2 regions of the Bacillus sp. AC266 genome follow, and region 2 is predicted to be linked to the other one. Evidence: riboswitches for the same ligand, from Rfam matches in the RefSeq annotation. Region 2 holds a riboswitch; the other holds the start of a gene.
What was found. Region 2 has a riboswitch for S-adenosylmethionine ahead of AC0IXC_RS15620 (Na+/H+ antiporter NhaC family protein). Riboswitches for the same ligand answer to the same signal wherever they lie in the genome.
Positions count from the first base shown of each region.

Region 1 (4,160 bases), on a different contig from region 2:
AAGTAAGGGGATCATGACTGACTTTTATAGAAATATTTCCACTCGTTGCTGGAAACCAATTCCGAGTTGTTAATTCTTTTTTAATTTCACTTAAGTCATACCATTGACGAAAAAGTTGTTTCATAATTTCACCTCCAACAAATGTTTTAGTTCAGCTAGAACATCGTGAAATGTTTCAAACGGTGTATAAGCAATACGATTTTCTTCACACTTTGTAATAAGGAAGTCACGGGCGAATACTTTATCTGCTTGTTTTGTTGCTTGTAAATCAGTAATAGAATCTCCAATCACAATATGAAAATCATCTTTAGAGCTTAGTTTACGAATTAATGATGATTTACAGAGACCACAACTATGCTGACATTGCTCGTCACAAGGGTGCGGCCATTTCACTTCAACAAATTCTCCTGAAAAGTCAGTTGCATTACAATAAATTTGTTCTTTAGGGATTATTTCTTGTAAGAGTGGATAGACGAAGAAATCCATTCCACCTGATATAACGTAAAAGGAAATGTTATTTTCATTAATGAATTGTATGAATTCATGAAAACCTGTACGGATTTCAGCAGTTTCTTGTAAAAACTGAATAATATCATCGTGTAGATTAATAGGTATTAATCGAAATAATTGAGAAACACCTTCTTGAATAGAAAGTTCTTGCGATAAAATTTTTTGCTTTATTTCCTCTGCTTCTGGTGGTGCGAATTTTTCCATAATGGACATGATATTATCGTTATTTGTAATCGTACCATCGAAATCACAAAATACTTGAATACTCATAATTTCACCTCATGAGAAGGATTTCCCCATATTTGTAGTGCGCTATGCAAATTTATTTCATCCACTTCATGGAGTGGTTTACCTTGTAAAGTAGCTTCAATTGCAGCACGGAAAGCTTTGCCACCACCTTGAGCTCCATTTGGATGCCCATGAATCCCGCCGCCGGCATTAATAACAACATCCTTACCAAAATCTCGTAAAATAAAGGGAACGAAACCAGGATGAATTCCAGCAGATGGAACAGAAAAACTTTTCTTGAAATAGTGGTCTTCCTCAGTTAATGCTGCTGTAATGAGAAGAGCTTCCTCTTTTTCTAATGCAACGTTGCCGTATGGTGATGGGAATAAAGAGAAATCAGCACCAGCGTAACGTAGTAATTTTCCAAGTAGTAATGGAGAAGAGAAACCGTATAGTTTCGATGATGAATATGCGCCACTTAAAGCAGGGTGTGCCATAATAGGAATTGGAATTTCATCGTCTTCTACAAGTGCTTGCAGTACATCTAATCCATAAGAAAATACATTAAATAAAAGAATGTCTGCTCCAGCTACCACCGCACGTTTCGCGTTTTCTTTTAAATCATAAGTTCGACCTGTTAAATTTACTGCGTATAAAGTTTTATGCCCGTAAGTTTCGTATACAGATTGTAAAACTTCTTTACCAGATTCAATTCTTTTTATAAGTGGTGTTAATGAGTTTTCGAATAAAATTTCATCATCTTTTACAATATCTACGCCTCCAATTGCCTGATCGCGTAGTTGAGTTTTTAAATATCCAATATTCCGTCCTATCATCCCTTTGAAAATACTCATTAGAAGAGGTCGATCTTGAACTTGTAAAAGGTTTCGGATGCCTTCAATTCCAAATTTTGGTCCAGGGAACTGTTTCTTTAATTCGTCTGAGAATGTTAAATCAATTAGTTTAATTTCTCCATCTAACGAAAGTTTTCCAAATGTTGTTGTCAAAATGGCTGGTAAGTCAGGGCTAAAGTTCAGCGATGGATAATGAATTTTAATGAGTCCACGTGATACTTTTTTGCCAAGATAAGAGTTAATATGTTCTTGTTCGTCTAACGCTTCAATATGAATGACATTGCCTTTATGTTGTTTTAATTGTTCTTGTAATAAGTGTGGTAAATGAGTCCATGAACCAATTGTTAAACCGATTGCAATTTGTTCTGCTTTCTTTTCTAAGTTGTGAGAATCATCGTGGATTAAATATGTCGCTATAATTCCGCTCATTGTTATACCCTCCTAGTTAAATAAAAAAACCTCTCAGCTAAGGAGAGGTTTTTTTACAACCAGCTCCTTATCTGTCAGCATAATGCTGCGAGAATTAGCACCGTGTCTACAATTGTAGATCGGTTGCCGGGTTTCGTCGGGCTCGTCCCTCCACCTGCTCTTGATAAGAAGTATTTAGAAATGTTTAAATTTTTAAGATAACTGAATTTTGTCAGATATTTTTTATGTTGTCAATTACTTTTTGAAAAAATTTAATTTATCAATTCGATTAATTGCTTCTCGTAATCTATCTTCCGTATGCAAGAGACCAACACGGACATACCCTTCGCCGTGCTCACCAAATCCAACACCAGGAGCAACTGCAACGTGTGCTTTTTCTAGTAAAATGTCAGAAAATTGCTCAGATGTATATCCTTTTGGAACAGGAAGCCATGCAAAGAATGATCCTGTTGGAATGTTTACTTTCCAACCAATTGAGTGACAAGCTGAAATAAGAGCATTTCTCCGAGATTCATAACTATTAACAAGATCTACCACACAAGACTGCGAGCCTAATAGTGCTTCGCGGGCAGCATCTTGAACTGCACCAAAAATACTAACATACATATGATCTTGCAATAGGTTAATAGTTTCGATGACACTTTCATTTCCTACTGCAAAAGCAATACGCCATCCAGCCATATTGAAAGTTTTCGATAAAGTGTAAATCTCAATACCTGTATCTTTAGCTCCGTCTGCTTGCAAGAAACTAACAGGCTTTTGACCATCGAATCCGATAGCACCGTAAGCAAAATCGTGAACAACTAATATATTATGTTTATTAGCAAAATGAATGGTTGCATCAAAAAAATCTTTTGATGCAGTAGCACCGGTAGGGTTATTTGGATAGTTTAAAAACATTAACTTTGCTCGCTCCGCAACAGAGTCATCAATTTTTGTATAATCCGGTAAAAAATTATTTTCTGCAATAAGCGGCATTGTTTCAAATTGTGCTTTTGCTAAAGCAACTCCTGATAAATAATCTGGATAGCCTGGATCTGGAACGAGAATAGTATCACCAGGGTTTGTAAAACAAACTGGTAATTCTACTAATCCAGCCTTTCCGCCAAACAAAATAGCAACTTCAGTTTTTGGATTTACTACTACATCATATTCACGTTGATAGAATGTTGCCACGGCTTCTTTTAAGCTTTCGTGTCCGCGAAATGGCGGATATTTATGATGAATGGTCTTTTCAGCAGCATCTTGTAAAGCTTTAACGATATGCTGCGGTGTTGGTTGATCTGGATTACCTTGACCTAGATTAATAACATCGTGACCAGCTGCAACGACTTTGTTAACTTTTGCAACAAGTGAAGCGAAAAATTGTGTTGGCAATGATGTTACTATCTCAGAAGGTTGAAATAATTTCATACTTTCCACCTCTTTTGAAAGTTGTTACAATTCTAGTGACAAATGATATAATCTTTCCAGTATTTTGTAAAGAAAAAAATGAGAATGGGGCTGAAAAAATGAAAGTCGCATGTATTCAAATGGATATTGTCTTTGGAGATGTAGAAAAAAATATTGAGAACGCTAAAAAAAAAATAAGTGAAGCGATGAAAGAAAGACCAGATGTTATCGTCTTACCAGAACTATGGACAACAGGATATGATTTAACGAGACTTTCTGAAATTGCAGATACGGATGGATTAGAAACGAAAGAAAAGTTGAAAGAATGGTCGAAGCAATATGGTGTACATATTGTTGGTGGTTCCATAGCAAAGCAAACAGAGCAAGGGGTTACAAATACAATGTATGTTGTAAACAATGAAGGGAATCTAGTCAATGAATATAGTAAAGTACATTTATTTCAGCTGATGGATGAACATAAATATTTAGTTGCTGGTAATGAAACAGGTGAATTTAAGTTAGATGATGTAGAGTGTGCTGGTACAATTTGTTATGATATTCGTTTTCCAGAGTGGATGCGCGTTCATACTGCTAAAGGTGCAAAAGTTTTATTTGTTGTAGCAGAATGGCCATTAGTACGTTTAGCACATTGGCGTTTGCTTTTACAGGCGAGAGCAGTTGAAAATCAGTGTTATGTTGTTGCGTGCAATAGAGCAGGAAAGGATCCGAATAATGAGTTTGCAGGTC
Region 1 covers NZ_CEEDEC010000002.1:767,762-771,921, forward strand. Annotated here, with positions in the region: gene AC0IXC_RS11635 (methylthioribulose 1-phosphate dehydratase) at 1-124, opposite strand, end outside; gene AC0IXC_RS11640 (2-hydroxy-3-keto-5-methylthiopentenyl-1-phosphate phosphatase) at 121-780, opposite strand; gene mtnW (2,3-diketo-5-methylthiopentyl-1-phosphate enolase) at 777-2,021, opposite strand; SAM riboswitch class I at 2,086-2,191, opposite strand; gene AC0IXC_RS11650 (aminotransferase class I/II-fold pyridoxal phosphate-dependent enzyme) at 2,256-3,434, opposite strand; gene AC0IXC_RS11655 (carbon-nitrogen family hydrolase) at 3,449-4,160, shown strand, end outside.
Region 1: another riboswitch for S-adenosylmethionine. It lies ahead of mtnW (2,3-diketo-5-methylthiopentyl-1-phosphate enolase); the one in region 2 lies ahead of AC0IXC_RS15620 (Na+/H+ antiporter NhaC family protein).

Region 2 (4,160 bases):
TTATTTTGTTGTCAGATTTTAAATTTTGATTTATGATTTTCAACAGGGACAAAATGTAGTGAATTGTCGAATAATATGTAATACTCTTAATTTCAAGTTTTATAGAGATAGAATGAGAGATAGAGTGACACATCGAAGAGGGGGTTACCACAAGTATGAAAAGAATAGGACTTGCATGGCAAATTTTAATAGGACTTGCGCTTGGTATTGCAGTTGGGGCGATTTTCTTTGGCAATCAGGAAGTGGTGAAGTACTTACAACCAATTGGTGATATTTTCATCCGATTAATTAAGATGATTGTTGTACCGATTGTTGTAGCGAGTATTGTTGTTGGGGTTGCTGGTGTTGGCGATATTAAAAAGTTAGGTCGACTAGGCGGAAAAACAATTATTTACTTTGAAATTATTACAACGATTGCAATTGCTGTCGGTCTATTAATAGCAAACATTTTCCAACCTGGAAAAGGCGTTGATATGGATAAGTTAACAAAAACAGATATTTCTAAATATACACATACGACAGAGCAAGTACAAAGTCATTCGTTCGCAGATACGTTTGTAAATATTGTTCCGACGAACATTATGAAATCATTAGCTGAAGGTGATATGCTTGCTATTATCTTCTTCTCAGTATTATTTGGTTTAGGTGTAGCAGCAATTGGTGAGCGTGGCAAACCAGTTCTACAATTTTTCCAAGGTGTAGCAGATGCAATGTTTTATGTAACGAACCAAGTTATGAAGTTTGCACCATTTGGTGTATTCGCATTAATTGGTGTTACAGTTTCTACATTCGGATTAGCTTCATTAATTCCATTAGGGAAATTACTCATTGTAGTATACGGAGCAATGATCTTCTTCGTTGTAGTTGTATTAGGACTTACAGCGAAAATATTCGGTATTAACATTTTCCAATTCTTTAAAATTTTAAAAGACGAGCTGATCTTAGCGTACTCTACAGCAAGTTCAGAAACGGTTTTACCGAAAATTATGGAGAAAATGGAGAAATTCGGTTGTCCGAAAGCAATTACATCTTTCGTTATTCCAACGGGGTATTCATTTAACTTAGATGGATCAACTTTATATCAAGCAATTGCGGCAATTTTCTTAGCGCAAATGTACGGTATTGAATTATCCATTACACAACAAATTACGTTATTACTTGTATTAATGGTTACATCAAAAGGTATCGCGGGTGTACCGGGCGTATCATTCGTTGTATTATTAGCAACACTTGGTACAGTAGGTATTCCAGCTGAAGGTTTAGCGTTTATTGCAGGTATTGACCGTATTCTAGATATGGCTCGTACAGCAGTTAACGTTGTAGGTAACTCTTTAGCGGCTGTAGTTATGTCTAAGTGGGAAGGTCAATATGACGCTGAAAAAGGACAAGCCTATTTAAAAGAGATATCTGAAAAGGGTCAAGCAGCTTAATTATAATATGAACAAGCTCTCACATAATATGTGGGGGCTTTTCTATATATAGAAGAGGAGCGGACGTAATGAAACGTAAATATGGTGACGGTTCTTCGTGGAAGCGACTAATAGAGAAGGATTATAGGGTTAAGCAAGTAGAGGATGGAATGTTAGGAATACTGGACATAAAAAAAGTGAGGGAACCTAGTCATAAAGAATACAATGGTAAACAGCTTTGCATTGCAGGTGATGGGTATACATGGATGCAATATTTTATAAACGGGAAAAACTTTGCAATTACAGCTATGTTAGACAATCAAAAACAATTAGTACAATATTATATCGACGTGACGAAAGAATATAAAATAGACGAGCGTGGTTTACCTTATTTTGATGATTTATATTTAGATGTAGTATTGTTACCGAACGGTGAGATCTATGTACTGGATGAAGACGAGTTAGAGGATGCCTATAAAATTGGTGATGTTACAAAAGAAGAATATGAGTTAGCATGGAATACAACAAAATGGATTATCGCGACGATAAAAAATAGAAAATTTTATTGGATCTCAATATTGGATAAAGAAATCGAAAAGTTAAAATGATTGGTTTATTCATATTTTTGTATAATTACCAAAAAAATCTATACAAAAAATAATTGACTTTTGTTTTGTAAGCGAGTAAAGTTAGGAAAGAAATTATTATTAAAAAATAAATATGAAACCTTCTTATAAAGAGAGGCGGAGGGACTGGCCCTACGATGCCTCGGCAGCGGACTCGATTTCAGAGTGCTGTGCCAAATCCAGCAAGCATGTGCTTGAAAGATGAGAAGAGTGTTTCTTATAGATGTATAAGACCTCTTCTCATCGGAAGAGGTCTTTTGTTGTTCATTAGAAAAGGTTGAAAACTAGGGAGAGATGATACTTTGAAAGAAACGAGAGGAAATGGTTTAGCGTTATTACCACTTGGAATATTTTTGGCGCTATTTATTGGTTCTGGAATTATTACAGGTGATTTCTATAAATTGCCGATACTTGTAGCAATTTCAATTGCCGTAGGAATTGCTTTAGTGATGAATCGTAAGGAAAGCTTTAATGTGAAAGTAGAACGATTTGCTAAAGGTGCAGGAAACCCTGATATTATGATTATGGTATTAATTTTTGTACTTGCAGGGGCGTTTTCTGAAACAGCAAAAGGAATGGGCGGAGTTGATTCCACTGTTAACTTAGCGTTATCTATTTTGCCACCAGGATTTATCGTTGCTGGAATTTTTGTTATAGGGGCATTTATTTCATTAGCGATGGGAACTTCAATGGGAACAATTGCAGCACTAGCACCGATTGCTGTAGGTATTAGTGGGCAAACTGATATCTCAATAGCACTTGCGATGGCTACTGTTGTGGGCGGAGCGATGTTTGGTGATAATTTATCATTTATTTCAGATACAACAATTGCTGCTGTTCGTTCACAAGGAACAGAAATGAAAGATAAGTTTAAAACGAACTTTTTAATTGTATTACCAGCCGCTATTATTACAATTGTACTATTAGTAATAATTACTTTAGGAAGTGATACACAAGTTAAAGCCCATAGTTTTGACTGGATAAAGATTTTACCGTATGCAGGAGTACTTATTACAGCACTACTTGGCTGGAATGTACTTATTGTGTTAACTGGTGGAACAATATTATCAGGTGCTATCGGCCTTATAGATGGAAGTTACACGTTAGAGAGTTTCTTTAAAAGTGTAACGACTGGAATGGGCGGTATGATGGAGCTAGTACTACTTGCTATATTAATCGGTGGTATGGTTGAACTTATCCAATATAATGGTGGCATTCAATATTTAATGAATCTTTTAACACGTAATATTCGTTCGAAAAAAGGAGCGGAGTTTGGTATTGCTGGCTTAGTGAGTATGACGAATGTGTGTACAGCAAACAATACAATCTCTATCATTTTTACAGGTCCGCTTGCGAAAAAAATTGCGGATCAGTATGAAATTGATCCCCGTAAATCAGCGAGTGTACTGGATCTTTTCTCTTGCTGTGTACAGGGGTTAATCCCATATGGTGCTCAAATGTTAACAGCGGCAGGATTTGCTGCGTTATCTCCGGTCGAATTGTTACCATATGCATTTTATCCAATTTTAGTTGGAGTATGTGGAATCATTTCTATATTAATTGGTTTCCCGAGATTTTCTAAAGTGGCGGAAAAAAAAGAGTATCATAAAACTGCATAACATAAAGAGACATTTATTATTAGCAGTTGAAAACGCTCGGAGAACATTCTCTGAGCGTTTTTTATTATTTATAAATCCTTTTTCAAATAGTAGTGTTTATAATCTCTTCCTACGTTATCGAGGATACCATACTCTTTATAACCATATTTTTTATAGAAATCTAATGCTTGAAAGCTTAAAGTGTCAACTTTTATAAAATCACAATTTCTTTCTAAAGCGATTTTTTCTACTTCTAATAACAGTTTAGTTCCATACCCTAATGCACGTATATCTTCATCGATGATAAAAGAGTGAATCTCTAACCAATTCCAACAGACTTCACCTAATATTCCCCCGCATATTTTACCATTTTCATCCTTAAGAAATAAATGAATCTCTAAGTATCTGTCTCTTAAATCAGATGGAAAGTGCTTTAAATTATATTCATAAAGCTGATTGTTTATATAGTTTTTAGCGGCGGTATTGATTTCTTTCGTAATGTGTAAATTCATGATATATCCCCTTTA
Region 2 covers NZ_CEEDEC010000003.1:468,722-472,881, reverse strand. Annotated here, with positions in the region: gene gltP (glutamate/aspartate:proton symporter GltP) at 156-1,430, shown strand; gene AC0IXC_RS15625 (ribonuclease FAU-1 family protein) at 1,499-2,017, shown strand; SAM riboswitch class I at 2,138-2,243, shown strand; gene AC0IXC_RS15620 (Na+/H+ antiporter NhaC family protein) at 2,338-3,654, shown strand; gene AC0IXC_RS15615 (GNAT family N-acetyltransferase) at 3,723-4,145, opposite strand.